Regions from separate parts of the Pseudomonas sp. FA-1 genome, predicted to be linked through region 3. Evidence: riboswitches for the same ligand, from Rfam matches in the RefSeq annotation. Region 3 holds a riboswitch; each other region holds the start of a gene.
What was found. Region 3 has a riboswitch for cobalamin ahead of AC1MHZ_RS22360 (TonB-dependent receptor). Riboswitches for the same ligand answer to the same signal wherever they lie in the genome.

Region 1: another riboswitch for cobalamin. It lies ahead of cobW (cobalamin biosynthesis protein CobW); the one in region 3 lies ahead of AC1MHZ_RS22360 (TonB-dependent receptor).
Region 2: another riboswitch for cobalamin. It lies ahead of AC1MHZ_RS16740 (ABC transporter ATP-binding protein); the one in region 3 lies ahead of AC1MHZ_RS22360 (TonB-dependent receptor).

The regions. Positions count from the first base shown of each region.
Region 1 covers NZ_JBWXTH010000013.1:16,050-26,631, reverse strand. Annotated here, with positions in the region: gene cobN (cobaltochelatase subunit CobN) at 1-1,744, opposite strand, end outside; gene cobW (cobalamin biosynthesis protein CobW) at 1,748-2,815, opposite strand; cobalamin riboswitch at 2,915-3,112, opposite strand; cobalamin riboswitch at 3,254-3,473, shown strand; gene AC1MHZ_RS20770 (CbtB domain-containing protein) at 3,569-3,754, shown strand; gene AC1MHZ_RS20765 (CbtA family protein) at 3,765-4,454, shown strand; gene AC1MHZ_RS20760 (cobalamin biosynthesis protein) at 4,472-4,864, shown strand; gene cobM (precorrin-4 C(11)-methyltransferase) at 4,901-5,653, shown strand; gene AC1MHZ_RS20750 (DUF1272 domain-containing protein) at 5,696-5,950, shown strand; gene AC1MHZ_RS20745 (response regulator transcription factor) at 6,160-6,774, shown strand; gene AC1MHZ_RS20740 (transporter substrate-binding domain-containing protein) at 6,786-10,100, shown strand; gene gntR (HTH-type transcriptional regulator GntR) at 10,120-10,582, opposite strand, start outside.
Region 2 covers NZ_JBWXTH010000009.1:39,959-50,540, reverse strand. Annotated here, with positions in the region: gene AC1MHZ_RS16770 (xanthine dehydrogenase family protein molybdopterin-binding subunit) at 1-849, opposite strand, end outside; gene AC1MHZ_RS16765 ((2Fe-2S)-binding protein) at 846-1,331, opposite strand; gene AC1MHZ_RS16760 (LysR family transcriptional regulator) at 1,554-2,471, shown strand; gene AC1MHZ_RS16755 (DinB family protein) at 2,461-2,982, opposite strand; gene AC1MHZ_RS16750 (LysR family transcriptional regulator) at 3,104-3,994, opposite strand; gene AC1MHZ_RS16745 (oxidoreductase) at 4,122-4,952, shown strand; cobalamin riboswitch at 5,058-5,264, shown strand; gene AC1MHZ_RS16740 (ABC transporter ATP-binding protein) at 5,374-6,150, shown strand; gene AC1MHZ_RS16735 (ABC transporter substrate-binding protein) at 6,147-7,115, shown strand; gene AC1MHZ_RS16730 (FecCD family ABC transporter permease) at 7,115-8,137, shown strand; gene AC1MHZ_RS16725 (sterol desaturase family protein) at 8,143-8,613, opposite strand; gene AC1MHZ_RS16720 (MgtC/SapB family protein) at 9,074-9,781, shown strand; gene AC1MHZ_RS16715 (GNAT family N-acetyltransferase) at 9,848-10,363, shown strand; gene AC1MHZ_RS16710 (sensor domain-containing diguanylate cyclase) at 10,368-10,582, opposite strand, start outside.
Region 3 covers NZ_JBWXTH010000016.1:56,248-66,829, reverse strand. Annotated here, with positions in the region: gene AC1MHZ_RS22400 (MFS transporter) at 1-317, shown strand, start outside; gene nfsB (oxygen-insensitive NAD(P)H nitroreductase) at 370-1,020, opposite strand; gene AC1MHZ_RS22390 (LysR family transcriptional regulator) at 1,124-2,023, shown strand; gene AC1MHZ_RS22385 (sugar transporter) at 2,040-3,245, opposite strand; gene thpR (RNA 2',3'-cyclic phosphodiesterase) at 3,551-4,096, opposite strand; gene lpxO (lipid A hydroxylase LpxO) at 4,291-5,190, shown strand; gene AC1MHZ_RS22370 (carboxymuconolactone decarboxylase family protein) at 5,272-5,616, shown strand; gene AC1MHZ_RS22365 (GNAT family N-acetyltransferase) at 5,672-6,241, shown strand; cobalamin riboswitch at 6,284-6,489, shown strand; gene AC1MHZ_RS22360 (TonB-dependent receptor) at 6,600-8,726, shown strand; gene cobF (precorrin-6A synthase (deacetylating)) at 8,904-9,653, opposite strand; gene AC1MHZ_RS22350 (OprD family porin) at 9,717-10,582, opposite strand, start outside.

The DNA.
Region 1 (10,582 bases), on a different contig from region 3:
AGATATTCGGCAGCGGGCCAAGCAATGCGTCCGGCCAGCACTCGGCCGACAACCCGACGCCCTTGCCGGGTAGCCATTCGAGGTTGCCGTGCTTGCCGACATGAATCACGGCGTCGGCGGCATAGCCGTTGCGCAGCCAGAAATGGAACGCCAGGTAGCCATGCGGCGGCACCAGGTCCGGGTCGTGGTAGACCGCGCTGAGGTCCACCTGGTAGCCCCGGGCGGGCTGGATGCCGACAAAGGTCAGGCCATAGCGCAGGCCGGCGATCATCATCCGGCCGCTGCGGAACATCGGGTCCTGCTCCGGCGGCCCCCAACGCTCCAGTACGGCCTGCTGGTTGGCCTGTGGCAGCGAGGCGAAGGCCTGCTGGTAGTCGGCCATGCTCAGGCTCTGGGCACAGGGGCGCTGGTCGAGGTGGTCCAGGTCGTTGGTCACCCCCCCCAGCAATTGGTGGATCAACGCAGTGCCGCTCGGCGGCAGGCCCTCTACCGGGTAGCCCTGCCCCTGCAGGACCTGGAGGATATTCAGCGCGGCGCCTGGGGTATCCAGGCCAACGCCGTTGCCGATGCGCCCGTCGCGGGTCGGGTAGTTGGCCAGCACCAGGGCCACACGCTTCTGCGCGTTGGGCAGGCGCGCCAGCATCACCCAGCGACGTGCCAGTTCGGCGATGAAGTCCATACGCTCGGGATGGGCGCGGTAGCAGACCACGTCCGACTGGCTGCGCTCGCTGCGCCAGGCCAGGTCCTTGAAGCTGACCGGCCGAGTGATGATACGCCCATCCAGCTCCGGCAAGACGATGTGCATAGCCAAGTCACGGGCGCCCAGGCCCTGTTCGCTGGCCTCCCAGGCCGGCTGGTTGTCCTGGGCGCAGATCGCCTGGAGCACCGGGATGTCGCGCCGCAGCGGGCGCAGGTTGGGCTGCTCCGGGCTGGACAGGGCAAAACCGGTGGTATTGATCACCACTTCGGCGCCGGCCTCGTCCAGCCAGGCCTCGACCTGCGCGAGGCAGGCGGCCTCCTTGAGGCTGGCCACGGCGATCGGCAGCGGGTTGAGCCCTGCGGCCTGCAGGCGCTGGCAGAACACATCGACGAACGAGGTGTTGGCCGCCTGCAGGTGCGATCGATAGAACAGCACCGGCGCTACAGGTTGGTCGGGGTGCCATTGGGCGTACCAATCCTGGAGGGTCGCGCTGGGCTTGCCGGGGTGGTACACGCTGGTACGCGGCAAGGGTTGCGGTTCTTCCCAGGCGTAGTCGCGCTCCAGCCACAGGCTGGCCAGGCAGTTGAACAGGTTCAGGGCATTGGCCTTGCCACCCTGGCGCAGGTAATGCCACAGGCGTTCGGCCTGTGCATCGGTCACCGTGCCCAGGCCGGTCAGTTCAGGGTCCGGGCGGTCGTCCCCAGGCACCAGGATCAGCTGGACGCCACGGGCGGCCAAGGCCACCAGCTGTTCGACTCCATAGCGCCAATAGCCGACCCCACCGTGCAACGACACCAGGATCACCTTCGCATGGCGCAGCACCTGGTCCACATAAAGGTCGACCGAGGCGTGGTTCTGCACCTGCATGGGGTTGGCCAGGCGCAGGCTGGGGAAGCCCTCCGGCAACTGCTCGGCGGTTTCGGCGAGCAGCGCCAGGTGCGAGTCGCCGCTGCAGAGAATCACCAGCTCGGCCGGCGTCTGGCCGAGGTCGGCGATGCTGTCGTCCGGCACGAAGCCGCCGGGCTGGGTCCGCAGCAGGTGCATGGGTCAGGCGCCCAGGGCCTGGCGCAGGCGCGCTTCCAGCTGCGCGGCGTCCAGGTCCTGGCCGATCAGCACCAGGCGCGTGATGCGCGGCTCTTCGGCGCGCCAGGCACGGTCGAAGTGCTTGTCGAAGCGGGTGCCGACGCCCTGGATCAGCAAGCGCATGGGCTTGCCGGGGATGGCGGCGAAGCCCTTGGCGCGCAGGATGCCGAACTCCACCACCAGTTGGGTCAGGGCGTCGAGCAGCAGGCTCTCGTCCGCCTCCGGCAGGTCGATGGAAATGGAGTCGAAGGCATCGTGGTCGTGATCGTCGTGGTCATCGCCGTCGTGATGGGCATCATGGTGGGTACGGCGACCGTCGATGTGCGCCTCGGCCTCGGCCCCCACGCCAAGCAGCACCTCAAGCGGCAGGCGGCCGCTGCTGGCCTCGATGACCTTGACCGCCGGCGGCAGCTCCTCCAGCACCTCGGCACGGACCTTGGCCAGGCCTGTAGCATCGATCAGATCAGCCTTGTTGAGCACCACCAGGTCGGCGCTGGCCAGCTGGTCGGCGAACAGCTCGTGCAGAGGCGACTCATGGTCCAGGTTGGGGTCGAGCTTGCGCTGGGCATCCACCTGGTCGGGATAGGCCGCGAAGGTACCGGCGGCCACGGCCGGGCTGTCGACCACGGTGATCACTGCGTCGACGGTGCAGGCGTTGCGGATTTCCGGCCACTGGAAGGCCTGTACCAGTGGCTTGGGCAAGGCCAGGCCGCTGGTTTCGATGAGAATGTGGTCCAGGTCACCGCGGCGTGCCACCAGTTCACGCATGACCGGGAAGAACTCTTCCTGCACGGTGCAGCACAGGCAACCGTTGGCCAGTTCGTAGACACGGCCACTGGCCTCCTCCTCGGTGCAACCGATGCTGCATTGCTTGAGGATTTCGCCATCGATGCCCAGTTCGCCGAACTCGTTGACGATGACCGCGATGCGCCGGCCCTGGGCGTTGTCGAGCATGTGCCGAAGCAGGGTGGTCTTGCCCGAGCCGAGGAAGCCGGTGACGATGGTGACGGGGAGCTTGGCCAGTGTTTTCATGTCGCGATGCCCTTGGCAGGATGGCGCGGGCATGCAGGACGAAAGCCTCGGGCTTGCCAGCCGGGCTCGTTCGCCACCGGATCACCCCGCCCGGTTGAAAGTCGAAAACGTCACGAGGCAGGTCTCCTGGCTTGCACCGTACCGGCCGTGGCCGGTGGAGCGACGCCTTCCCGCGCGGAGCGCAGTGGCTGTGTCGATCCTGTTCAGTGCCTACAGTTGCGGGGGCAGCCGCGGCTTGGACCGCGTTCCCGTCTTAGCTGCGGCCGACGCCGCAGAACCTCGAAGCGGCAAGGCTACGCAGTGGTGGGTAGGCGGTCAACCATCAGCGCAGTATTCCCACCATCTCCATAGAGAACGGATTATGTGGGAGCGGGTTTACCCGCTCCCACAGGAGATGCTCCTACGACACCAATTGACGGAGCATCGGCCGCATGCTTTGCTTGCACCTTGCGTTCAGGTGCCCCCTCGGGGGTGAAACGGGAAACCGGTGCGTCGCAGGCCCCAAGGGGCCGGGCAAGGCCGGTGCTGCCCCCGCAACGGTAAGCGAGTGCGCGTCTTGACCACTGTGCCGTGTCGTATGGCATGGGAAGGTGACGCTGTCCAGGGAGCCTGCCTCCTCCTCGCCAGCCCGGAGACCGGCCTGACGACGAATGAACACCCCGCGGTGGGCGGGTGCTGTCGTGTGCCTTGGGCAAGCTCTGCCCAGGCGTGACGCCCGTGCCCGTCGCCCATAAAAAAGCAGAGGAACGCGTCATGTCCGTCACCAGCGCCAAACACAGCATCGCCACTCCCGTCAGCCTCAGCCAGCGCGTGCTCCTCGCCATCGGCGCCAGCCTGCTGGGCCTGTGCCTGGTCTACTTCGCCGGCTTCTCGCACATCGAGGCCGTGCACAACGCCGCCCACGATACCCGCCACAGCGCCGCCTTCCCTTGCCACTGAGTACGCCTGCATGATCAAGCGCATTGCCCGAACCGCCGGCTTCAGCGGGCTGCTCGCTGCCCTGTTGCTGACCTTGTTGCAGAGTCTCTGGGTCACGCCGCTGATTCTCCAGGCGGAAACCTACGAAAACAACGCCCCGAGCGCCGAGCACCACGCGCATGACGATGGCGTGGCCGCCCACACCCACGACGCCGAAGCCTGGGCCCCTGAAGACGGCTGGCAACGCCTGGTGTCCACGACCGGTGGCAACCTGGTGGTGGCCGTCGGCTTCGCCCTGGTCCTCGCTGCGCTGTACAGCCTTCGCGAGCCCCGCACGTTGAGCACCGGTGCGCTATGGGGGCTGGCCGGCTTTGCGGTGTTCTGCCTGGCGCCGACCCTCGGGCTGCCCCCGGAACTGCCGGGCACTGTCGCGGCCGACCTGGGCCAACGTCAGGCCTGGTGGGCCAGCACGGCGGCTGCCACCGCCGCAGGCCTGGCACTGGCGGTGTTCGCTCGGCACTGGCTGTTCAAGACGCTCGGCGTGGCCTTGCTGGCAATTCCCCATCTGGTCGGTGCCCCGCAACCAACCGTCCATGAGAGCCTGGCCCCCGAGGCCCTGGAGACCCAATTCAAGCTTGCCTCCTGGTTGACCAACGCGGCCTTCTGGCTCGCTCTCGGCCTGCTCAGCGCCTGGCTTTATCGTCGCTCCAGCCAGGCCTGATGACTCGCCCTCCCCTATTGCCGGCGTTCTACGCCGGCTTTGGGTGCCGCAGAGGATGCCCGGCCGACCACCTCGAGCGGCTCCTGCGTGACGCACTGGCTGCCCATGGCCTGCAACTGGCGCAATTGCGCGGCATCGCCAGCATCGACCTCAAGGCCGAAGAAGCCGGGTTGCAGGCACTGGCCAGCCGCCTCGGACTCGCCCTGACGCTGTTTCCGTCCGTACAATTGCACGCCTTCGAACCATTGCTCAGCCATCGCTCGGCCGCCGCATTCAACCACAGTGGCTGCTGGGGGGTCGCCGAAAGTGCAGCCTTGGCGCTGGCCGCACAAAAAAAAGGGACGCCCCGGTTGCTGGTGCCACGCCAGGTAGGCGACCGGGCTACCGTTGCCTTGGCGTGCAGCCGATAATCGCTGCTCCTTATTGCCCTACTGCAAGGACTTCCCATGACGGTCTTCTTCATCGGTGCCGGCCCCGGCGATCCGGAATTGATCACGATCAAGGGCCAGCGCCTGATCCGTCAGTGCCCGGTGATCATCTATGCCGGCTCCCTGGTGCCTGCAGCCGTCCTGCAGGGCCATAATGCCCATACGGTGATCAACAGCGCCGAACTGCACCTCGACCAGATCATCGCAGCCATGCGCAGCGCCCATGAACAAGGCCATGATGTCGCTCGCGTGCACAGTGGCGACCCGAGCCTGTACGGCGCTATAGGCGAGCAGATCCGCCACCTGCGCGAGCTGGGTATCGACTACCAGGTCATCCCAGGCGTCACGGCCACTGCCGCCAGCGCAGCCCTGCTCGGCTGCGAGCTGACCTTGCCGCAAGTGGCGCAGACGGTGATCCTCACCCGCTACGGGGACAGCTCGCCCATGCCCGCGGGCGAGCAACTGGCCGACTTGGCCCGACACCGCAGCACCCTGGCGATCCACCTGGGCGTCAAGCACCTTGAACGTATCGTCGCCGAGCTGTTGCCCCACTACGGCCCGGATTGCCCGGCTGCCGTGGTGCACCGCGCCACCTGGCCGGACCAGGACTGGGTGCGTGGGACCTTGCAGGATATCGTCGCGCTCACGGCAGCCAAAGGCTTCCGGCGCACGGCATTGATCTTGGTCGGGCATGTGCTGGGCGACACCCCATTCGCCGAGTCGGCCTTGTACCGGGCCGGGCACGCTCACCTCTATCGCCCCTTGGGCTGAAGCTCAAGATCATTCCTACAAAAAACATATGAGGTTACACAGATGCTCGAACTGCGCCCCAACTGCGAATGCTGCGACATCGACCTGCCAGGCGACAGCCCGGACGCAAGGATCTGCTCGTTCGAATGCACCTTCTGCCGGGCCTGCGACGAGGAGCATTTCCGGGGACGTTGCCCGAATTGCGGTGGCCAACTGGCCCCTCGGCCACCTCGAGTCGGAACCGCCCTGCTGAACAACCCGGCCTCAGGCCAGCGCGTCATCAAACCCCATAGCCGCTGCACCCGGGCCGGCGGATAGGGACCGCGGGTTGCGATGACTGCCCAGCCTGTACCATTGCCATGCCGCTTGTAGGAATTTTCAACAAACACACTTCGTTTATTCAACATCCCTACGCTTCCCATTACTATGCCCCCCGAATAAACGTATCTTGCGCGCTCCGCGCAGGTCCCAGAGGGTATTCCTGCGGGATTTCAGGAAACGGACCACATTCCTACAGGAGTTATCCAATGACAGCCGTTCTGATGGTTGACGACCATCCAACCGTTCGACTCGCGGTACGCATGTTGCTCGAACGCGAACGTTTTCGCGTCATCGGTGAATCAGGAGACGGTATCGATGCCGTGCAGCAGGCCCGCTCGCTGCGCCCCGACGTGGTGATCCTCGACATCGGCCTACCTGGCCTTGACGGCATGGAAGTGATCAAGCGACTACAATTGCTTGAGCCTGCACCGAAGATCATGGTGCTCACCGGCCAACCTGCCGACCTTTATGTACGTCGCTGCCTGGATGCCGGGATTGCCGCCTTCGTCAACAAGGATGAAGACCTCGACGCCCTGGTGTTCGCCTTGAAGGCGCTGGTCAAGGGTTACTCGACCTTTCCACAGATGTCGGTCAACAGCAGTTCGCTGGAGAGCGAGTGCGAACGCCTAGGGAGCCTTTCAAATCGCGAAATGGAAGTGCTGCGTCGCCTCAGCCGAGGGGAGAACAACAAATTCATCGGCGAATGCATGAACCTCAGCGCCAAGACCATCAGCACCTACCGGGGTCGTATCATGGACAAGCTCAAGACCGAGTCGCTGGTCGAGATGGTTGACCTGGCCAAGCGCAACCAGGTCGCTTGAACGCACTCGGCATGAAAGGTGCGCTGGGCGTTCTTCTATTGGGCCTATGCCTGGTAGCCACCTCGCCAGCGGCAAGCACGGACAGCGAGGCACGCCACTTGCTGGCCCGGTCCCTGAGCGTCGCACCGCCCTTGCCGATGGACCCGGTCGATCGGCAATGGCTGGAGCGGCGCAAGACGCTGGTGCTCGGGAGTTCGAAGCCGGACTACCCACCGTTCGAGATCAACACCAGCCTCACCGATTACGAAGGGATCAGCGCCGACTATGCCGGCCTGATCGCCGCACAGTTGGGTGTGGCGATCGAAGTCCGACGCTTCCCCGATCGCCAGGCAGCCATCGAGGCACTCCACGCAGGCAGCATCGACCTGCTGGGCAGCTCGAACGCGTTCGAGGCCGCCGATGCCCAATTGGTGCTCAGCCAACCTTATGCCGATGACCTGCCAGTGATCGTCAGCCGGCAAGACCGGATGCTCGCCCGGCACGCCAAGGACCTGGCCGGCTTGCGCCTGGCGATGGTCGATCACTACCTGCCGGAATCCGAGGTCCGCAAGCAATACCCCCAGGCGCAGCTACGCCTGTATCGCTCTACCCTGGCAGGGCTCTCCGCCGTGGCGCTGGGCGAGGTGGATGCCTACCTGGGCGATGCCATCAGCACCGACTATCTGGTTGGCAAGAGTCTGCAGGGCCTGGTGAAGATCGACCATTTCAGCCCGCTGGCGACGGATGTCTTCGCCTTTGCCCTGGCTCGCGACAACCCTCGCCTACAGCGACTGGTCGATAGCGCCCTCGCCAGGATCAGTGACAGTGAACGGCTGGACATATTGCGCCGCTGGAGCACTGGCAACACCAGCCTGCTACTGAAGAACCACACCGGGGCCCTGACTGCCGAAGAGCAGGACTGGATCAAGCAAACCCCGAAAATCCGCGTACTGGTAAACAGTTCGCTCGCCCCCCTGACCTTCAATGACGCTGCACATCACCCCAGCGGTATCACGATCGATCTACTCAAGCAGATCCGCCTGTTGACCGGCCTGCGCTTCGAAATCGTCGAACGCGACTCGATCCAGGAAATGGTCGACCAGGTGGCCGAGGGTAAAGCCGAGATGATCGGCGCCCTGGGCTATGGCCCCGAGCGGGCGGCACGCCTGCGCTATACCCGCCCTTACCTGGTGAGCCCAAGGGTCCTGGTCACCCGCAGCGATGCTTACTGGGCCGGCGCCCCCACCGCCTTGGACGGGCGACGGGTCGCACTGCTGCGCGGCGCCCCACAGCGAGAGACGCTGCGGCAGAAATACCCTCGTGCACGCCTGGTCGAAGTGGACACCCACCTGGAGCTGATGGAAGCAGTGGCCAATGGCGAGGCGGATGTCGCCCTCAGTTCGCACATCAATGCCAGCTATTACATCGCCCATGTGTTCAAGAACACCTTGCGCATCGCCGGCCTGCAGAGTGACGAACCGGCGGTGGCGGCCTTCGCGGTGGCGCCCAACCAGCCACTGTTGCAATCGATCCTGAACAAGACACTGTTGAGCATACCGCCCGAGGAGCTGGATCAGGTGGTCAATCGCTGGCGCACCACCACCGTGGTCAGCGACAGCCCGTGGCGCAACTACCGCACCCTGGTCTTGCAAGTCCTCGCGCTGGCCGTCCTGCTGCTGGCCGGCGTGGTGTTCTGGAACACCTACCTGCGCAAGCTCATTCACCAGCGCACCGAGGCCGAACGCGCCCTGCAGGCCCAGCTGGCCCTGAGCCGGAGCTTGCTGGAGCAATTGCGCCAGGCCAAGGACGACGCCGAACAGGCCAGCCAGGCCAAGAGCACCTTCCTGGCGATCATGAGCCACGAAATCCGCACGCCCATGAATGCCGTGATCGGCCTGCTCGAGCTCGCGCTGGAAGACAGCCGTCACGGCCGCAGCGACACACAGGCGCTACAAACCGCACACGGCTCGGCGGTAGGCCTGCTTGAGCTGATCGGCGACATCCTCGATATTTCGCGCATCGAGTCCGGCCACCTGACCCTGCAACCGGCGCCCACGGACCTGGTCGAGCTGGTCCGCTCGACCTTGCGTGTGTTCGAAGGCAATGCCCGCATCAAAGGCCTGCTTCTGGACGCCGAACTGCCCCAAGCTCCGGCCTGGCTGCAAGCCGACCCGGTGCGCCTTAAGCAGATTCTCTCCAACCTGATCAGCAATGCCATCAAGTTCACCGACCACGGCAGCGTGAAGGTCAGCCTGAAGCTTGCTCCGGATGCGCCCGGGGCACCAGTTCGCGTTGCATTGGCCGTACAGGACACGGGTATCGGCATAAGCCCTGAGAACCAGGCGAGGCTATTCAATACCTTCGCCCAGGTAAACGGGACCCAGGCCCGCCAGGGCGCAGGTTTGGGGCTGGTGATCAGCCGCACCCTGGCCGAGCTCATGGGCGGCCAGTTGCACCTGCAAAGCGTGGAAGGCATGGGCACCCGGATCGAAGTGGAGCTTTCCCTGCCGCCTGCCACGCCACTGCCCTGTCACGAACACCCCGAAGCCCCCCCATCACAGGCGAGCAGGCCATTGAATATCCTGGTGGTCGACGACTATCCGGCCAACCTCCTGTTGCTGGACAAGCAGTTGGCGACCCTGGGGCATCGGGTCACCCTGGCCGAACACGGTGCGGCGGCCTTGGCGCTATGGGAAGCCGGCAGCTTCGATGTGGTGTTGACCGACTGCAGCATGCCCGTGATGGATGGCCATGAGCTGACCCGGAGGATCCGCGCCCTGGAACGTGAGCGCAATTTACCGCCTTGCCGGATGCTTGGCATCACGGCCAATGCCCAGGCCGAGGAAAAGGCCCGGTGCCTGGCCAGCGGGATGGACGATTGCCTGTTCAAGCCCATCGGCCTGCAGGCACTCAAGGCCCACCTGCCCCAGGCGCGACCGCAGCCGTTGCCGACCTCCGAACCGCCAGCGCCTGAGGAACCCAGCCCGGTCGATGTCCCGGCCACTGGCTTCAACCTCAATGAGCTGCGTCACCTGACCCAGGATGACGAGACACTCATTCGTCGCCTGCTGGACCAGCTTGCCCATAGCGCCAGCGAAGACCTCGCCGCGCTGCGGGCCCTGGGCGACACGCCCGAAGACGAAGCGACCCGCGCCCTGGCCCACCGTATCAAAGGGGGTGCCAAGATGCTCAAGGTACGTGGCGTGGTAGGCGATTGCGAAGCGGTCGAGCACGCCATCGCCCAGGGCCAGCCAAGCAGGGCCGCGTTGCACCGCCTGGAAGCCAGCCTGGAAATCCTGCTGCGGGAGTTGCGGGAAAGTCTCGACAGGCTCGATACGCCGTCTTGACCCCTCGGCCTGCCGAGCCTCAGGTGCTTTCGCGAACCATCAGCTCGAACCCCAGGTCCTGCTGCTCGGTCGCCACCCGCTTGCCGTCGAGCAGGGCCAGCAACGCCTGGGCCGCACCACGGCCGACAGCGGCCCTCGGCGTGCGGATCGAGGTCAGGCGCGGCACCATGTGTGCCGAGGCCGGCAGGTCGTTGAAGCCAACCATCGCCACCTGGTGCGGCACCTGAATCCCTTGGCGCAACGCCTGCAGCACCGCGCCCTGGGCAAGGTCGTCGTTACAGAAGAAGATGCCATCCACGTCCGGCGACTGCACAAGCAAACGGCTGAACAGCTCGCTGCCAAGGGCGATGGACGAAGGCTGCGGCGCCAGCAGCTCCAGCTCCGGTGCGTGCAGGCCGGCTTCGGCCAGGGCCTGGCGAAAGCCCTCGGCGCGCTGCATCACCCGCGGGTCGAGCTGGGCGGCGATGAACGCCAGGCGCCGC
Region 2 (10,582 bases), on a different contig from region 3:
CCCTTTGCGCGCGGCCCCCATGTGATCTGCGACCACCGCTACCGAATTATCGGTTTTTATGACCTGCCGAACGCCCTTGATGGCCATGGCCGGGCCTGGCTCGACCGCTTTCAGCGTGCCTCCAACAACAGGGCAAATCGTGATTGCAGCGACTTTCATGCCTTCCGGCCGAACGTCGATGCCGAACACTGCCTTGCCCGTAACCTTATCCTGCCCGTCGGTCCGTTTGGCGGGAGTACCAATGAGCTTGAATTCACTGGATGGTTTGAGAGCCAATGTATCTGGAATGGGCAGTTTCGCAGCTGCACCGGCGACCTCTCCATAGCCAAGCTTCCGGCCACTGGCCGGATGAAACACCGATCCGTTTTCTGCTTTGCAGCTGTCCGCAGCCACCCCCCACTGATTGGCCGCTGCGCTGATCAATAACATACGAGCTGCCGCTCCCGCTTCACGTAGCGGCTTCCAGTTCGCAGGCACCGATGTCGATCCTCCCGTCACCTGGAAGCCCAGTGCCGGGTTGGCGTAGCGCGTGTCGTCCGCCGGGGCATGTTCGACAATGATCTGGTCGAGCCCTACTTCCAGTTCCTCCGCTATGAGCGCTGGCATTGACGTGTAAGTGGCCTGCCCCATCTCCACCGGCTGAATGACAAATACAACCTTGCCGCTGGGCTCGATCCGAATATAGGCATTGGGAGTGAAGTTCGAATCCTGGCCTTGCGACGAACCCGCAAATCCAGGTAGCGAGATACCGATCAACAACCCGCCGCCGAGTGCAGCACTGGCTCGGAGGAAACCGCGACGGCTGACCCCTTCAGGAGAAGATGAGGGCATCAGGTTCTGGATGCTCATGATTTGGCCTCCATGTTGCTAGGCCGAGATTTGCTTGCAGCCGTCTTTATTGCCTCTCGAATGCGTACATAAGTGCCGCAACGGCAGATATTGCCTGCCATGGAGGCATCGATATCGGCATCGCTGGGGTTCGCATTGCTGGCGAGCAATGACGTTGCGGCCATGATCTGCCCTGATTGGCAGTAGCCGCATTGAACGACCTCGTGTTCGAGCCATGCTTGCTGCACACGACGGCCTACATCGGTATCACCTACTGCTTCTATCGTCGTGATGCTCGCCCCCGCCAGACTGCCGACAGGCGTAACGCATGAGCGAATGGCGACACCATTCATATGCACGGTACAGGCGCCACACAATGCCATTGCGCAACCGAACTTGGTCCCCGTCATACCAAGTACGTCTCTGAGTACCCACAGCAATGGTGTGTCGTCATCAACGTCGACCTGATGTTCGGTTCCATTGATCCTTAGCGTTTGAGTCATCGAATCGCCCTCATGTGGCACACGGGTATTCGCGCCTGAGTGGCTTCGACACAGGCGTGCGGAACAATACATGAGCTTAGGTCGAGATCGCGCTTATGGAAGGCAGCGCAAAAGGATAAAAACCGACGACCCGATCGATGTTTAATCACGCAAGCCAACCCTGCAATTTGCACCGCTTGCACGATACTTGTTGCCTGGACACCGCCCCAGAAAGGAGCCAGGATGAACCGCAACGAGCTGCGCCGTATCGACTTGAACCTGCTGGTGGTCTTCGAAACGTTGATGTTCGAAAGAAACCTCACCCGCGCTGCAGAAAAACTATTTCTTGGTCAACCGGCGGTGAGTGCCGCACTGGCCCGCCTGCGCGATCTCTTTGACGACCCATTATTGGTCCGAAACGGCAGAAGCTTCGAACCGACCTTGCGTGCCTTGGCGATTCTGCGGGAGCTGCAGCCCGCGATGGATACTATCTCCAGCGCCGTGAGCCGGGCCCGGGACTTCGACCCGGCCACCAACCGCGATACGTTCCGCATCGGCCTCTCCGATGATGCCGAATTCGGCCTGTTCCCCCACCTACTGAAACACATCCGTGAGCAAGCGCCGAATGTGGTCATCGTGGTCCGGCGGGTGAATTTTCTTTTGATGTCCGGAATGCTGGCTTCGGGCGAAATTTCTGTCGGAGTCAGCTACACCACGGAACTCCCCGCCAATGCCAAGCGTCGCAAGCTACGCGACATGGCAGTCAAAGTGTTGCGTGGCGATGATTGCAGTGAGCCCCTGAGCCTGGATGATTTCAGTGAGCGTCCCCATGCCTTGGTATCGTTCTCAGGTGATCTGTGCGGCAATATCGACAATGACCTGGCCCGTGTTGGCCGCACTCGACGCGTGGTGCTGGCAGTTCCTCAGTTCAGTGGCTTACGGTCGATCCTGGCGGGCACCCAGCTACTGGCCTGCGTTCCGGACTACGCGGCGGCAGCGCTGATCGACGGCAGTCAACTGCGCGCCGAGGATGCGCCCTTCCCTATCGCCACATCAGAACTGTCCATGGTCTGGGGCGAAGTCACGGACAACGACCCCGCCGAGCGCTGGCTACGCGCCAAAATCATCGAGCACATGGGGCAACCTGCGTCTAGCACTTGATGTCACACGACGGGGCGGCCTCGGTGAGGTAAATCGACAAATCAGTCATCGGCGGTATGGCGGGAATTTCGAAATACATCTGCACCAGCCAACCGCGGTGATAGGTCCCATGGTTGACTACATGCAGCAACATGCCGCCAGCGGTCATGGTTCCCTGGTTGCCAGAGACGAATGCGAAGTCGATTGAGCGCTTCAATGAAGCCTCCGTCTGCCCGGTGCCCCAGTCGACAAACCAGTCGTCCACCTCCTGTTGAGCGCCCCACAACTCATCGAGTTGCGGGTAAGGCATGGCCTGGCGTGACGAAAACCCATGCAGCCGTCCTTCAAGATGGGCCTGCCAGATGCGGTCTACCACATAGATGTGATTGAGCGTGGCGATCATGGTTTTCATCGGTCCAGCGCGTTGCCGGGTCAGCTCCTCGGGTGCCAGGGAGGCCAGGCTGGCGAAAAGCAGCTGGTCAGCCCAGCGTTTGTAGCGGGTCAGCAGTTGGGTGGTGGGCAGGTTTATCACGGCAAACCTCCTGGCGAGCAACGACGTCTTTCCCGGAGCGGCGGTGTACGCTGCAAACGTCTATTGGGTATAGATCACTACGCCGATCCAGTCGACGACGCTGTACTGGCCCGCGCTCCCGCTAGCGATGTTCCCGTACGAACTCGATGAAGGCTTTCAATGCCGCTGGCACCTGCCGCCGGCTTGGGTAATACAGGTGCAGTCCCGGATAGTAGTGGCACCAATCGCCCAAAACCTGCTGCAGATCGCCTCGCTCCAGATGTTCCTTGACCATGTCCTCGAACACATAGGCCAGGCCGATGCCTTGTAAGGCAGGCGCCAGCATCAAGCTCACATCACCCAGTATCAGCGGGCCTCGGACATCGACCTCCAGTTGGACACCTCCCCGCTCGAACTCCCATCGGTAAAGCGCGCCACTGGGAAAACGGTGCCCGATACAAGGTAGTTTTTTCAGGTCTTGTGGGTGTTGCGGGGTGAAATGGCGTTCGAAGAACGCGGGCGAGCCGACCACCACCGAGCGCAGATAAGGGCCAATGGGCAATGAGACCATATCGGCTTGTAACCGCTCACCCAGGCGTACACCAGCATCAAAGCCGGTGCCCACCATGTCCACTAACGCGTCGTCACTGACGATTTCCAGGTGTACATCCGGGTATGCATCGAGAAAAGGCTGGGCCAGTGGAAGCAGTGCAAGCTCCGCGGCTGCGCGCCCAGCGGTAATGCGCAGGTTGCCAGACGGTTTGTCACGAAAATTATTGAGGTCTTCCAGGGCGTCGGCGATGTCGCGAAAGGCCGGTTGCAGCCTTTGGTAAAGACGCTCCCCTGCGTCGGTAAGTGCCACACTGCGCGTGGTGCGGTTGAACAAGCGAACATCCAGGCGGGTTTCCAGAGCTCGCAGCGCATGGCTCAAGGCCGAGGGCGTAAGGCCGAGCTCGACCGCTGCACGACTGAAATTCAGGTGCCGGGCAATGCACAGGAAAAGCGACAGGTCGGCGGTGCTGGTCGGTTTCATTGATGAAAACCACTCAAAGGCCCATGTGATATTCATGGGATTATCACAGGAATCAAGAGATTTTAAAGTTCAATCAACTCATCGAGAAGGCCCGCATGGTGCAGGGTCGGATACAGGAGGAGTTGATATGCGTACTTGGCTCATTACTGGCGCTTCCCGTGGTTTCGGCACCCTGATCGCCCAACAGGCCCTGGCGGCTGGCGATGCAGTCATTGCAACGGCACGTAAACCAGAAGACATCGAGGCCCGACTCGGTCAGCATCCGAACCTGCTGGCGGTGCGCCTGGATGTGACCCGCGAGGAGGAAGCCCACGCAGCGGTCGCTGCCGGCATCAAGCATTTCGGGCAAATCGACGTGCTGGTCAACAATGCCGGGTTCGGCGTGCTCGGCGCGGTCGAAGAAACCAGCGCCAGCGAAACCGAGCGGCTGTTCGCCACCAACGTCTTCGGCGTGCTCAACGTCACCCGTGCGGTATTGCCCCATATGCGCCGTCAACGCAGCGGCCATGTCATCAACATCTCATCGCTGGGTGGCTACCAAGCCTATATGGGCTGGGGCGTTTATGGCTCGACCAAGTTCGCCGTCGAAGGCATCAGTGAAGCGATGCATCAGGAGTTGGCCCCATTGGGGATCAAGGTAACCGTGGTCGAGCCAGGTTTTTTCCGCACCGATTTCCTCGATGAGCAATCGTTGGTGAAAACAGCTTTGGAGCTGCCCGATTATGCCGCCACCGTCGGCGTCATGCGCAATCATGCCGAAGCAGCCAACCACGCTCAGCCCGGCAACCCTGCGAAACTGGCCGAGGCTTTGATGGTGCTGGCGAGTGTAGCCAATCCACCGCTGCGTCTGGCCCTGGGCAGCGACGCCGTGGCGCGCGTCGAGGCCAAGAACCGCGCAGTCGAACATGAACTGGAGCAGTGGCGGACACTGTCTCTTTCCACCGACTTCGTCTCGTAAGCTGCCGCGCGCCAAACCTGAACCGGGTGCGCCGGTTCAGGTTTTGGCTGCCTGCGACGCCAGAACGACCGCCCTGCAAGTTGACTCCCCTTCGCATAAATGCTCAGATGCGCCCCAGTTTCAGGTGTCCCCTGCCGCCGTGCCGGGGATTAAACGGGAAGCCGGTGCCTCGCCTTGTGCGATCAGTCCGGCGCTGCCCCCGCAACGGTAAGCGAGCGATGCATTCGATACGCCACTGTGCCACCGGCATGGGAAGGTGAATGCCTCACGCCTCTCGCAAGCCCGGAGACCGGCCTGTCACCTCGTTTGGCAACTCCCGCGGTGGGCGGGCGCGGGCCGGTCTTGGGGCAGCAGCCTGCCCGCGATTCCCTTGCGCGCCGTCATCGTCGGGTTACATTCATTCCCGGTACGGTTGCTCGTCATGTCTGCCCCTACCCTGCGTCTCGAAGGTTTGCACTGGGCGCCATCGCCTGGTGGCCGGCGGCTGCTCGACGGCATTGACCTGGAGGTACGCCCCGGTGAATGCGTCGGCCTGATCGGCCCCAACGGCAGCGGCAAGACCAGCCTGCTGCGCTGCGCCTATCGCTTCACACGGCCTGATGACGGGCGCGTGCTGCTCGAAAACGAGGACATCTGGCAGCGCCCGGCGCGCTGGGTGGCACAACGCGTCGCGGTGATGCTCCAAGAGTTTCCCGAGGATTTCGGCCTGAGCGTACGCGATGTGGTCGCCATGGGCCGCACGCCGCACCAGGGATGGTTCGACAGCGACGATGACGATGCGCTGGTGGACGCCAGCCTGCATCGCCTGGGCCTGCAAGCGCGCGGCGATCATGGTTTTACCCCGTTGTCCGGCGGCGAGAAGCAGCGCGTGCTGTTGGCTCGCGCGCTGGTCCAGCAACCGCGCCTGTTGATCCTCGACGAACCCACCAACCACCTGGACCCCCGCTACCAGCTGGCCTTGCTGGAGCACTTGCGCGCCACCGGCCTGAGCCTGCTCGCCAGTTTCCACGATTTGAACCTGGCTGCGGCCTTCTGTGACCGGCTGTATGTCATCGAGGCCGGTCGCATTGTTGCCCACGGCCCCCCGGCCGAGGTACTGACCGAACAGTGCCTGGCCGAAGTCTTCGGCGTACGGGCACTGGTCGACCGTCACCCCGTGGCCTTTCACCCACGCATCACCTGGATCAGCCCCGCATGAAGCGAAGCCTCACCTGCCTGGCCCTGCTGGCCGCCCTGCCCTTCGTCGCCTGGGCAGGCGACTACCCCGTGACCGTGCGCAGCTGCGAGCGTGATGTCACCTTCAGCCAGCCGCCCCAGCGGGCGGTGAGCCACGACAGCAACCTGACCGGCATGCTGCTGGCCCTGGGGTTGCGCGAGCGTATGGTTGGCTTCACCGGCATCAGTGGCTGGAAGACCCTTGACCCTACCATGACGGGTGCCCTGGACGGCCTGCCGGAACTCGCCCCGCGCTACCCATCGGTGGAAACCCTGCTCGATGCGAACGTCGACTTCCTCTTTGCCGGCTGGGGCTACGGCATGTACGTGGGCGGCCCGGTCACGCCACAGGCCCTGGCACCGTTCGGCATCCCGGTGTACGAGCTCAGCGAGTCCTGCTCGCGGGTCATGCCCCAACACCGCGCCAGCCTCGATGACCTGTACCGGGACCTGGACAACCTGGGGCGCATCTTCGACGTTCGCCAGCAGGCCCAGGCCCTGATCGCCACCCTGCGCCAGCGCGTGGCGCGCGTGCAGGCGCAGGTCGCCGCTGAGCCCCAGGCTCCCCGTGTATTCCTCTATGACAGCGGCGAAGACCGCCCCACCACCTCCGGCCGCCTCGGCATGCCCCAAGCGCTGATCGAGGCGGCCGGCGGTGACAATGTAATGGCCGATGTCAACGCCAGCTGGACCGAAGTGAACTGGGAAAGCGTGGTGGAGCGCGACCCGCAGGTGATCGTGATCGTCGACTACGGCCCGACCTCCTGGCAACAGAAGCGCGATTTCCTGCTCGCGCACCCGGCCCTAGGCGAAGTGACGGCCATCCGCGAACGACGTTTCGTGGTGCTCTCCTATATTCAAGTCACCCCATCGGTGGACAACGCCAGCGCCATCGAGCAGTTGGCAGCGGCGCTGCATCCCCGCCTGTTCGCAGGCACGCTGCAGTGATGCCGGTACGTGATCGTCGCGCCTACCGGTTGTTGCTCGTCGCGCTGCTGATGGCAATGCTGTGCTCGTGTCTGGTGTCTCTGGGGTTCGGTGCTGCCCAGGTACCCCTGGCCGATGTGCTGGGCATCGTGCTGCAACAGGCAGGCCTGGTCGACCCAGGAGGATGGAGCCGGGGCCAGGCACAGATCGTCTGGCAGATCCGCGCGCCGCGGGTGCTGCTCGGTGCGCTGGTGGGTGCAGGCCTGGCCTTGGTCGGTGGTGCATTGCAGGCCGTGACCCGCAACCCGCTGGCAGACCCGCATCTGCTCGGGGTCAGTTCCGGTGCGGTGCTGGGCGCGGTCCTGGTGGTGCTGTTCCTGGGCGCCTTCGCCGGCCCGTTCAGCCTGCCGCTGGCGGCGTTCATCGGCGCGCTCGCCAGCATGCTGCTGGTATTGGCGGTGGCCAGCCGACGCGGGCGCCTGGACAGCGACCGGCTGCTGCTCGCTGGGGTGGCCGTGTCCTTCGTGATCATGGCCCTGGCCAACCTGCTGCTCTACACCGGCGACCCACATGCGGCCAGCTCGGTGATGTTCTGGATGCTGGGCGGCCTGGGCCTGGCGCAGTGGTCGCTGCTGTGGCTGCCGGCACTGTGCGTGCTGGCGGGCTTTGCCTTGCTGATGAGCCTGGCGCGGGCCCTCAATGGTTTGATGAGCGGCGAACAGACAGCCGTCAGCCTGGGCTTCGAGCCCCGTCGGGTAAGAGCCCATGTGTTCGTGGGGTGTGCGCTGCTCACAGGCGTGCTGGTGTCATTGTCCGGGGCCATCGGCTTTGTCGGCCTGATGCTGCCCCATGTCGCCCGCCGGCTGGTAGGCGCCGAACATCGACGGCTGCTCCCGGCCTGTGCCTTGCTCGGGGCGCTGTTCATGGTCTGGGTGGACATCGGCGCACGTACGTTGATCGCGCCCCAGGACCTGCCCATCGGCATCGCCACCGCCGCCATCGGCGGCATGTTCTTCATCCTGATGCTGCGCCGCAAGCCCTGACGTGTCTACAGGCCTTGTGCCCGACGCTCGCGTACCTGGCGCTTGAGCACCCGCAAAGGCGGTGCATAGAAGAACCCGAACGACACGCTGCCCTTGCGCCCGGGCAGCGCGTGGTGCAGCCGATGGGCCCGATACAGGCGTCGCAGGTAGCGGTTCACCGGCTTCGGCGCCCGGGGCCAGTGGCGGTGGAAGAAGCCATCGTGGGCCAGTACATACAGCACGCCGTAGCCCGCCACGCCAGCGCCGACCCATTGCAGCGGCGCATACCCGGCCTTGCCCAGGGCGACCAGGCCCGAGGCGATCAGGGCGAGTGCCACCAGGTACAGGTCGTTGGTCTCCAGCATGCCCAGGTGGGGCTCATGGTGCGAGCGATGCAGCCACCAGCCCCAGCCATGCATGACGTACTTGTGGGCCAGCGTGCCGACGCCTTCCATGGCCACCAGCGTGCCGAACAGGATGGCGAGATTGAACAGCATGTAACGGTCCGAGGTTGTAACGAAGGGCGCAAGGTTAACACCGCCTGGGCGCGCTTCAGAGGCCTTTTTCATGAAAGTCCGGTCGCCGAACATCCAGTTTCATGAAGGAAATTTCCCAGATCGCGCAATTGTCACGCAACTGTCCTTGACCCTGCCTGGCGCCAGGCGTAAGGTCCGCGGCGCAGTTTTGCATCCCACAACAGGAGTCCTGCATTGGACAGTAGCCCCAGTCGATTGCGACAGGCCCACACGGCGAGCTAGTCCGGCAGCCCTCCTGCCACTGTCTTGCCGCACACGGTAGACGGTGGTTCATCACGGCCCAGGCGGGTCGATGTCTCCCCTTCTTTCCTTCCTGCTCCCGTGCCCGGCACGCGGGCATGTGGTCCTCGCACTCGTTGTTTTCAGTTGCGCCGCAGGTGGCGGCGCCCCACGGGCATATGCCCGGGAAATGAGGTTTGCTATGGATTGGAAAGTCTTTCTGCTGCGCGTCAGCGTAGCCCTGGTACTCGGCGCCCTGATCGGTGCCGAACGTCAACTGCGCCAGCGCCTGACCGGCCTGCGCACCAATGCGCTGGTCAGCACCGGCGCCTGCCTGTTCGTGCTCATGACCCAGGCGGTGCCTGGCATGGCGCCCACCGATGCCTCGCGTATCGCCGCCTATGTGGTGTCTGGTATCGGCTTTCTCGGCGGTGGCGTGATCATGCGCGACGGCTTCAATGTCCGTGGCCTGAACACCGCCGCCACGCTTTGGTGCACGGCCGCCATCGGTGTGTTGTGCAGCCTGGGCCTGCTGCTCGAGGCGGCATTGGGCAGCCTGGTGGTGCTGTGTGCCAATATCCTGCTGCGTGACATCGCCCAGCGCCTGGACCGCCAGGAGGTACTGCCGGCCAGCGAGGTGGAGCAGCGTTTCGAGGTCCGCATCGTCTGCCGCGCCGAGGACGAAATCCAGGTACGCAGCCTGATGTTGCACAGCCTCAGCGACCCCGGCCTGCGCCTGCAGTCGCTGCACAGCGAAGACCTGGCCAACCCCGCGCGCCTTGAGGTGCGCGCCGAGCTGCTCGGTACACCGCAGGCCCCTACCCAGCTGGAACGCCTGGTCAGCCGGGTAAGCCTCGAGAAAGGCGTCAGCTCGGTGCGCTGGCAGCTGCGCGAGCTGGTCGGCGAATGAGCCGCTGGCGAGCCTTGCCTTGGCGCGGCAGGGCTCGCAGACTGGGCGTTTTGTCAGGGACCACCCATGCACATTCGCCCTACCCGCCTTCATGATGTCCCCTTGCTTGCCGCCATCGAGCGCTCGGCGGCCCAGGCCTTCCTGCGTTTGCCTGACCTGGCTTGGCTGGCCACTGGCGATGTGCTGGACGAAAACGCCCACCGGGCCTTCATTGTCGGGCAAGGCAGCTGGGTGGCGGTGGACGGCAACGACTGCCCGCAAGGTTTCATCTGCACCGAGCAGGCACACGACTGGCTGCATATCCACGAAGTGTCGGTATGCGCGCAGGCCCAGGGCCTAGGGCTGGGGCGCGCCCTGCTCCAGCAAGCAATCAGCATCGCGCGGAGCCACGGCAAGCGGGTCGCCACCCTGACGACCTTCGCCGAGGTCCCCTGGAACGCGCCGTTCTACGCCCGGCACGGGTTCAAAATCATCGAGCCGGCACAACTGGACGCCCGCCTGGGCGACATCCTGCAGGCCGAACGCGCTCACGGCCTGACTGGGCGCTGCGCGATGGCATTGACGATCGTGCCGGCGGCTTGATCGCTCACGAATGGGTGCCGGTCAGCGCACCAGTGGCCAGCTGATAGCGGTCCCGCCCTTGGCGTTTGGCCTCGTACAGGGCGCTATCTGCCGTCGCCATCAGGTTTTCCGGCGTGATCGTTTCAGGCCCTGGGTACCCCACCGCGATGCCCGCACTGGCGGTGACATGCCCCAGCGGGCTGCCGGCATGTTCGATCATCTGCCGGCGCAGCAAGGCCA
Region 3 (10,582 bases):
TGGTGATTTTCTTCTTCGCCTCCGCCGCGGCAAGCTCGGCCTACCTGACCGTGGCCGAAACCTTTCCGCTGGAGATCCGCGCCCTGGCCATCGCCGTATTCTATGCCTTTGGCACGGGCCTGGGTGGGCTGGCCGGGCCAGCATTGTTCGGCGCCCTGATCGAGACGGGAGAACGTACGAATGTGCTGTATGGCTATTTGATCGGGGCCGGCTTGATGGTCTTTGCCGCGCTGGTGCAGGCGCGATGGGGGACGGCAGCCGAGCGCAGGTCTTTGGAGCAGGTGGCACGCCCGTTGTCCCAGGCGCAGGAGGAATGACCGGCCAGGTGTACGCACCTGGCCGGTTTTCATGCGATGACCTGCCGCGCCCTCAGAGGAAGGTGAACACCTGTGACGCCGGCAAGCGCGATTTGCCAAGCCCTGCGTTGAAGTCATCCTCACTGCGGTAGCCCAGGCTCAGCACCACCACACTGGTGAGGCCTCGTTCACGCAGGCCCAGCTCGGCGTCCAGCGCCTTGCTGTCGAAGCCTTCGATAGGCGTGGCGTCCAGGCCATGGGCAGCGGCGCCGAGCAGTGCGGTGCCGAACGCCAGGTAGGTCTGCTTCTCCATCCAGTGTTGCAGGTCCTTGTGGTCGAAGCGGTGCAGATTCACGTAGCCGCGACGGGTCTGGTCCTGGCCGGCCCTGGCCTGCTCGGTAGGGAAACGCCCGTCGGCGGCTTCCTGCGCCAGTACCGCCTCCAGGTGGGCTTCGGTCATGTCGGTACGGGCAGCGAAGACGATCACGTGGGATGCGTTGAGGATTTTCGGCGTGTTGTAGGCAAAGGCCTCGGTGGCCTTGGCGATGCGTGCCTTGCCTTCGGCGCTGTCGGCCACCACGAAGTGCCAAGGCTGGGAGTTGACCGAGGACGGGCTGTGGCGCAGTTGTTCGAGCAGCGCGTCGATGGTCGCCTGGGGAATGCGACGGCTGGCATCGTAGGCTTTGGTGGTGTAGCGGCGCTTGGCCAGGGCAACGGTATCCATCAGGGAAACTCCTCAGGGGAACGGAATGTGCCGGGCATCTTATCTTTCCTGGGAAAAAGAAAAAGCGGCACAATGCAACAACACTTTCATCCCTGGAGTGAAAATGCTGCGCATCACCGACCTCGAACTGTTCGTGCGCAGCAGTGCACTGGGCAGTTTCACCGCTGCGGCTCTGGAGGCGGGCGTGCTGCCAGGCCAGGTGGCGGCGGCGATCAAGCGCCTGGAGCGCGAGCTGGACGTGCGCCTGTTCGCCCGCACCACCCGCAGCCTGCGCCTGACCGCCGAAGGCGAGCTGTACCTGCCCACGGCCCACAGCGTGCTCGATACCCTGCGCCAGGGCCGAGACAACCTGCACGGTGCCCATAGCACCCTGCGCGGAGTGCTGCAGGTGTCGGCGCCCTCGGACCTGGGCCGCAATCTCCTGCTGCCCTGGCTCAGTGCGTTTCGCCGCGAACACCCTGATTTGAGCCTGCGCTTCTTTCTCTCCGACCAGATCGCCGACTTCGCCCGCGATCCGGTGGACGTGGCTATCCGCTATGGCCTGAACCAGGACGCCAACTACATCGCCCTACCCCTGGCGCCCTGGAACCGCCGGGTCCTGGTGGCGTCGCCCGGCTACCTGGCGCGCCATGGCCGGCCACGCACGCTCGATGAGCTGCAACAGCATGCGTGCCTGCTGTACCTGCAGATGGGCCGGGTGTACGACCGGTGGCGCCTGGGCAGTCGCAGCGTGCAGGTGCGCGGCCCGTTGTTCAGCGACGATGCCGATGTGGTGCGGCGCTGGGCCCTGGAAGGCGAAGGGATCGTCTACAAGTCGTGGCTGGATGTCAGCGCCAATGTGGCTGCAGGTGAGCTGGAAGTGCTGCTGCCCGAGCACCTTGGCGAACCGACGCCGGTGACGCTGGTGTGCCCGCACCGCAAGCAGCTGTCACCTGCCGTGTCGCAGCTGCACCTGTGGCTGCGTGAGCGCTTCGCCGCGCTGCAGCCACCCGGTGCGCCATGACCGGTGCCGACAAGGCTCAGCCCTGTTTGCCCAGGGCTTCACGAAAGCGCGCGGTACTGGCCGCGGCCAGCACCAGCCCGACCACCGCGACAGCACCGCCCACCAGGCCGATATAGGCCACATCCAGCTGGCTGCTGACGATGCTGCCCAACAGCGCGCCACCGCCGATGCCGATGTTATAGATCCCCGAGAACAGCGCCATCGCCACATCGGTGGCATCCGAGGCGAGCTTGAGGGTCTTCGATTGCAGCGACAGGCTGAAGCTCAGGATCGCCACGCCCCAGACCATGCTCAAGGCGGCGAATACATAGAAATTGCCCGACAGCGGCAACAGCATCAGCAAGCAGGACGCCAGGGCCGCGATCGCCGCCACCAGGAAGCCATGGGGGAAGCGGTCGCTGTAGCGGCTGAACAACAGCGAGCCGAAGACACCCGCGCCACCGAACAGCAACAGCAGCAGCGTGGTGCGCTCGCCACCGATCTGCGCCACGTGCAAGGCAAACGGCTCGATATAGCTGTAGGCAGTAAATTGCGCGGTGATCACCAAGGTCACCAGCAGGTAGGTGATGACCAGCGCCGGGCGCTTGAACAGGATCGGCAGGCTGCGCAGGGAGCCGGAGTTCTGGCTGGGCAGCAACGGCAGCGATTTCATCAGACAGAGCATGGTGGCCAGCGCCACCCCGGCAATGCTCAGGAACGTCACACGCCAGCCAAGGGCTTCGCCCACCACCCGGCCCAGGGGGATACCCATGACCATCGCCAGGGTCGTGCCGGTGGCCAGCAGGCCCAGGGCCTTGGCCTGTTGACCAGGTGGCGCCACACGCACTGCCAGCGAGGCGGTGATGGCCCAGAACACCGCATGGGACAGGGCAATGCCGATGCGGCTGACCAGCAGCATGGCGAAACTCTGGGACAGCCAGGACAACAGGTGGCTGACAATGAACACCAGGAACACGAACAGCAGCAGGCGCCGGCGTTCGATGTTGCGGGTCAGCAGCATCATCGGCAGCGACGCCAGGGCCACCACCCAGGCATAGATGGTCAGCATCAGCCCGACCTGGGCCGTGGTCATCTCGAAGCTGCGGCCGATGTCACTGAGCAGCGCCACCGGGACGAACTCAGTGGTATTGAAGATGAAGGCCGCCAGGGCCAGGGCGACGACACTCAGCCAGCTGCCGGTACCGGCGGTTGGCGGCAGAACACTAGGGGTAGGTCCGTTCATGGAAGGGTTGTTGATCTCCGAAGACAAGGCGATAGGCCGCCCATCACCCGCTCAGTTCAAGGCCGGTGACGCGCGGTTTTGTTATTGGAAGGAATGCCGGCATGGTACGCATCGCGTCTGGGCCCCACAACCCTTGAGAGGCGGCATCGGTCTTGAGGCAGGTGCTGCCCGTGAGATCGAGCGCCGCGCGGGCGGCGCTCGACCTCACAGCCACCAAAGTAGCTACGGCGAACACTTCAAGCATTACCTGCCCGTGCCTTGGTGCACAGCGGTTCGTCAACGCCGAGGCGCAGCCGGCCTGACGGTCAATTTGCCAGGGGCCACTCGGCCAACGGCCAGTAGCGCCCCTTGCGTGACTCATAGAGGGTGAAATGCCGGGCGGCGAGGAAGAACTCCGGTGCCACCGCAGCTTCCGGCACCTGGGCGCGATAGTCCCGGGACAAGGTCAGGTGCGCTCGGTATTCCCGGCCCTGCCCGGCGATGCCCAGCGGCAGCACGGCCTGCTCCAGGGCATAGACCAATCGGCGCAAGGCCGGCGGCGTATCCTGTGGCTCCAGCACCAGCACATTGGCCCGTGGCCATACCTGCAGGCGGTCCAGGGTCAGGCGCAGCGGCGTGTCCGGGCCTTTGAGGCTGTCGACGGCTGCGCACAGCGCAGGCACCAAGGCCGCGTCCACGTCCCCCAGGAACAGCAAAGTCAGGTGAAAGTTTTCCGCCGGCACCGGCTTGCCGCTGCGCAGGCCCAGGCCTCGGCGCCACTGCGCCATGGCCCGGCGTTGGGCATCGGTCACCGGCAGGGCGAAGAACAACCGCTTGAACGGTTGCCCTTTTTCCCGTTCATCCACTGGCATTGGCAAGGGTCCTGTTGCGTAGGCATGGCTGCATCATCGCACAGGCACGCCTGAGCCTCACCCCTCATGGCGGGTACCGCCTCGTACCAATGTCTGCCTGGCAATCTGAGATTAATCCTACAAAGCGCCTCCATGATTGTTTATGCTGGCGGGCTCAAGCCATGACGCGTGGCCATTTCGACAAGCATCCGTCCATGAAAATCGCACTCGTACTGATCTTCGCCCTCTCGATCGCCTATGTTCACCTGCGCGGTCGGGTTCGCCATAAACTGACCCGCCAGCTGGGTGACCACTCCAGCTTCCTCGCCCCGGTCAATGCCTTCCTGTACCTGTTCTCCCGGCACCCGGCCAAGCCCTACCTGCCGGTGGAGGCGTTCCCGGAATTGCAGCCGCTGAAGGATCACTGGCAGGAGATCCGCGAAGAAGCCCAGCAGTTGTTGCACGTGGGTGAAATCAAGAAATCCGACAACTACGACGACGTCGGCTTCAACTCGTTCTTCAAGACCGGCTGGAAGCGCTTCTACCTGAAGTGGTACGGCGAGAGCCACCCTTCGGCCATGAAGCTGTGCCCCCGCACCACCGAACTGCTGCAGGGCATCGGTACGGTCAAGGCGGCCATGTTCGCCACCCTGCCGCCGGGCGCCAAACTGGTACGTCACCGTGACCCCTATGCCGGCTCCTACCGCTACCACCTGGGCCTGGACACACCGAACGACGACGGCTGCTACATCGACGTCGATGGCCAGAAGTATTCCTGGCGCGACGGCGAGGCGGTGGTGTTCGACGAGACCTACATCCACTACGCTGCCAACACCACCGAGCACAATCGCATCATTCTGTTCTGCGATGTCGAGCGCCCGCTCAAGTACCGCTGGGCAACTGCCTTCAACCGCTGGTTCAGCCGCAACGTCATGGCCGCCGCCGCCGCGCCCAACGATGCCAATGACAAGACCGGCGGCATCAACCGCCTGTTCACCCGCATCTACAAGATTCGCGAACGCGGCAAGGCGATGAAGAAACGCAACCGTACCCGCTACTACCTGGAGAAGTGGGCCGTGGTCGCGGCGCTGGTGCTGTTCTTCATCTACATCTGACGCGGCCCCTGAGAGGCGGGCAAGGGTAGAATCTTCGACTAGCCTGAAAGCTCCTGTTGCCAACCCTACAAGGTGAAGACGATGAGCATGATGGACTGGGACGCCTACCGTAAGCAGTTGATGGCCGGCATCGGCGATCTCAAGCAGCTGTCCCCCGACACCGTGACCGGCTACATGACCGCCAGCGGTGCCGGGGCCAAGACCAACCACCTCGATGCCAAGACCCGCGAGTTGATCTCCCTGGCGGTGGCCGTCACCACCCGCTGCGATGGGTGCATCGCCGTCCATTCCCAGCAGGCCGTCAAGCACGGTGCCACCCGCGAGGAAATCGCCGAAGCCCTTGGCGTGGCCGTGGCGATGAATGCGGGCGCCGCCCTGGTGTATTCGGCCCGGGTCATGGACGCTGTGGGCAAGGCCAACGATTGACCGTACCGGCGCCGCCCTGCGGCGGCGCCGGGCCAACCGACTCCACGGAGCTGCAATGATTCACATCCGCCCCATGACGCCAGAAGACTTCGAGCACTTCTGGCCGACCTTCCAGGCCATCGTCCAGGCCCGCCAGACCTACGCCTTCGACCCCGACCTCAGCTTCGAGCAAGCCCGCCACCTGTGGCTTTCGCTGCCGCTGCACACCCTGGTGGCCGAAGCCGACGGCCAACTGCTGGGCTCGTACTACCTCAAGGCCAACGCAGCAGGCCCCGGCAGCCATGTCGGCAACTGTGGCTACATGGTCGCCGAGGCCGCCCGCGGTCGTGGCGTGGCGCGGCTGATGTGCGAACACTCGCAGAAGCTGGCACGCCAGGAAGGCTTCCTGGCCCTGCAGTTCAACTCGGTGGTGGCCAGCAACGAAGTGGCCGTGGCGCTGTGGCACAAGCTTGGCTTCGAGACTGTCGGCCGGCTGCCCAAGGCCTACCGCCATGCCCAGCTGGGGCTGGTGGACTGCCTGGTGATGTACAAATGGCTGGCCGATGAGCCGGTGGTGGAAAAGCCGCCGCTGCTGATCGGGCGCAAGAACATCGAGGCCCGCGTCTCGCGCCGACGCGGTCGCTGACCCCTCCCCCTGCGCATTTGACTCCCTCGCCGATCGATGGTCAGATGCGCGCCAGTTTCAGGTGTCCTGCGCCGCCGCGCGCAGGGTGAAACGGGAAGCCGGTGCGTCCTTTACAGGACAAGTCCGGCGCTGCCCCCGCAACGGTAAGCGAGCGAACCCTTCGACACACCACTGTGCCTGTGCATGGGAAGGTGAAGGCGTTCATGACCCTCGCAAGCCCGGAGACCGGCCTGGAGTTTCGTTGGCAACCCCGCGGTGGGCGGGCGCAGGCCGGTTTCGCGTGCGCCCCTGCGTGCGTGATAGGTCTCCATGCGTTGTTTCCACCGGGATCCATTCCTTCCTGCAACCGTGGAACGACATGTCCCGTATCTACAAGCTTCACACCCTGGCGGCCTGCCTGGCCGTCGCCCTGCCGGCCTGGCCCGATGAGCCCGACGGCCAGGTCCTGACACTCCCCTCTACAGCGATCACCGAGGCCCTCGACCCGCAGGCCATCGACCTGGGCACCCCGACCCAGGCCGGCTCGCGCCTGGGCCTGAGCGCGCTGGAAACGCCGGCCAGCACCAGCACCATCAGCGCCGAGCAGATCCAGCGGCGTAACAACGCCACGCTCCAGGACGCCGTCACCCGCTCGCCCGGCATCACCTTCACCGGCAGCCCAGGCGACGGCAACACCGGCCTTTCGGCCCGGGGTTTCGAAGGCCAAAGCTCGGTGATGACGCTGTTCGATGGCTCACGCCTGTACAGTGGCGCAGGCACCCTGACCTTCCCGGTCGACCCATGGATGATTGAGCGGATCGACGTGATCCGTGGGCCGGCCTCGGTGCTCTACGGCGAAGGTGCCACCGGCGCGGTGGTCAATGCGATCCCGAAGAAGCCGTTCGCCGGGCCGGTGCACAACCACCTGCGTCTGGGCTACGGCGCCTGGGACCGGCAACAGCTGGCCTTGGACAGCGGCGGCAGCCTTGGCCAACGGTTGAGCTACCGGGTGACCCTGAACCGGCAGGCCGGCAACGGCTGGGTCGAGCGCACCGACTCGCGCAGCCTGGCCCTGAGCGCCGCCCTGCGCCTGGACGCCAGCGACGACCTGAGTTTCACCCTCGCCCACGAACGCGGCGACACCGAACCGGCCAACTACTACGGCACCCCACTGATCGATGGGCACTACCGCAGCAGCCTGCGCAAGAAGAACTACAACATCGACAACGACGTGCAGCGCTATCGGGACCAGTGGACGCGCCTGAACACCGACTGGCACATTCACGACAGCCTGTCGGCCAGCAACCAGCTCTACTACATCAAGAGCCGACGGCATTGGCGCAACGCCGAGTCGTACACCTGGAACCCGGCCGATGGCGTGCTCGAGCGTGGCAGCTTCCTGCAGATCAAGCACAACCAGGAGCAGTTCGGCGACCGCCAGAGCTTCACGTTCGACCATACCCTGTTCGGGCGCGCCAGCAAGACCGTGATCGGCGCCGAGTACAACAAGATCCGCTTCAACGTCGACAGCAATGCCCCCTTCGATGACGGCAATGTGGACACGCTCGATCCGTGGAACCCGGCCCCGGGCCGATTCCACAGCCTGTCGCCGACACGCCCGCAGACCTTGTCCGTCACCCACACATTCTCCACCTTCCTGGAAAACCGCACCGCGCTGACCGAGCGCCTGTCGCTGGTGACCGGTGTGCGCCGCGACCAAAACCATGTGGAGCGCAACGACCTGGTGAATGAAACCCGTAGCGATCGTAGCCTGCGCGGAGGCAACTGGCGTGCCGGCCTGGTGTTCGCGGTCACGCCGGACCTGTCCCTGTATGGCCAGCACTCCACCAGCGAAGACGGCATCGGCGACCTGCTGACCTTGCGTCCGGAACAGCGCTACGACCTGACCAAAGCCAGGCAGACGGAACTGGGCCTCAAGCAGCGCTTCTGGGATGGCCGGGGCGAATGGACATTGGCCGCCTACCACATCGTCAAGCACAAACTGCTGGTCGCCGACCCGGTGAACCATGGCCTGCAGCAGGCCGGCCAGCAGACGTCCGACGGCCTGGAAGCGTCCGTGGAGCTGGCATTGGCCAACCAATGGCAGGTCTCGGCCAACGCCTCGGTGGTACGCGCAAGGTTCGACGACTATCTCGAGCACACCGCAACCGGCATCATGGACCGCGCCGGCAACCGCCCGGCCAACGTGCCACGGCGCACGGCCAACCTATGGGTGAGCAAGGGTCTGGGCCAGGATGTCGAAGCCGGCCTTGGGTTGCGTTACGTGGACCAGCGTTACGACAGCGCAGCCAACCAGGGTAGTGTTCCGGGGTATACGGTGGTCGATGGCACTATCGGCTGGCAGGTCTTGCCGGCTGTGCGCCTGGGGCTGCAGGTGAACAACCTGTTCGACCGCGAGTATGCGGCCTCCTACCTCTACACCAGCGACCTATGGCTGCTGGGCGCGCCCCGGTCGTATTTCGCCACGGTGGACTACACCTTCTGAGCCCGAAGCCAGCGCCGCCCCTGTAGGAACGGGCTTGTCCCGCGATTAGGCCGGACCTGCCATCGCGGGTGGTGGCAAGGGCTTTGCCCTTGATCGCGGGACAAGCCCGCTCCTACAGGGACCGCGCACGCTGCTCTCCCGGGTGCCAACGATGGAGCATGAAGGTGAAACAGCGGATCACTGCCCACGCCGCAACAGGTAGGTATCCATGATCCACCCCTTGCGCTGGCGCATCTGTTCCCGCACCTGGAGTATCTTCGCCTTGACCTGCAGCAGCGGCCCGGCGACCAGGACCTCATCCTCGGTTCCCAGGTACGCCCCCCAGTAGATCGTCAATGCCGGGTCGTCCAGGTCAGCAAAGGCACACTGCCCGTCCAGCATCACCACCACATTGTCGATCCGACCCTGCTCGGCCAGGCGCCTGCCCGGCAGCACGGTCAGCGGCTCGCCGATGCGGTTCAGCGGTACCTGATGTCGGGCAGCCAGGGCCTGCACGCTGCTGATACCTGGGATTACCTCCAGCGCAAGGGCCAAGCCGCGCTCCCGGACCAAGTCCAGCACGCGCAGGGTGCTATCGTACAGCCCAGGCTCCCCCCAGAGCAGGAACGCGCCGACATCGCCAGGCCCCAGCTCGTCCTCGAGCAGACGGCCATACAAGGCCGCTCGCTGTCGGTGCCAATGCTGCACCGCACCGACATAGTCCGCCGCCTGCCCATCACGCCTGGGGTCGGCCACCTGCACCAGGCGGTAGCCACCGGCCGGAACGTAGCGCTCCAGGATCATCGTGCGCAGGCGCGCCAGCTCGTCCTTGTCGGGGCCCTTGTCCAGGATGAAGAACACCGTGGTGCGCCGCAGCGCCTCCACGGCCTCGAAGGTGACCTGGCGGGGGTCGCCAGGCCCGATGCCAATCAGCAGAAGGTTTTTCATCGCCCTGCCCGCGCGGATGCCTGCGCCCATTGTCGGCCGGCCGCCGGTGTTTGGCAAAACGCCCTACAGGATCGAGAAGTTGTAGCTGACGATGACCCGCGTCTCGTCCATGTCCCGCGCCCACCGCTCATAGTTGCTGCGGTAGGTGGAGTTGCGCAGGCGCACGCTCAGGTCCTTGAAGGTACCGCCCTGCACCTGGTACTTGAGCTCGGTATCGCGCTCCCATTCCTTGCCTTCAGCGGTGCTGCCGGGGACTTTGATATGGTCACCGTTGATGTAGCGGGTGAAGAAGGTCAGGCCGGGCACGCCGAGGGCCTTGAAGTCGTAGTCATAGCGTACCTGCCAGGAGCGCTCCTGGGCGGCGGCGAAGTCGTTGACCTGGGCGTAGTTGACCAGGTACGGGTTGCTGCCGTCGAGGTACGGCATGGCGCTCTCGCCATACATGCGCTGCCAGCCGGCACTGATCTTGTGCCCGCCCAGGCTGTAGCCGAGCATGCCGCTGAAGGCGCGGTGGTCGATTTCGCCAGCGCGGGCGTTGCCGATGTCATCGCTCTTGATCAGGCGCAGGTCCGCCGACACGCTGCCCAGCGCCAGCGGCTGGGTAGCCACCAAGCCCAGGAACTGCTGACGGTAGATGTTCTCCAGGCGCGACACCTGGTACTGGCCGCTGAGGCGATCGCTGAAGCGGTAGTCGACGCCAGCCAGGTCGAAATGATCGGCCTCGGTGTCGCAGGCGTAACGCTTGTTCTTGCAGTGCACGCGAATGTCCTGGCGGTCGGTGGAGTCTCGCGCCGTGTACTGGTTCAGGCGCGCCAGGGTGAGTTTCAGGTCGCTCACCTCCTCGGAGGTGAGCATGGCGCCATGGAACATCGTCGGCAGCAGGCGGCCGTCGTTGTACTTGAGCAAGGGCATGTCCGGCATCATCGAGC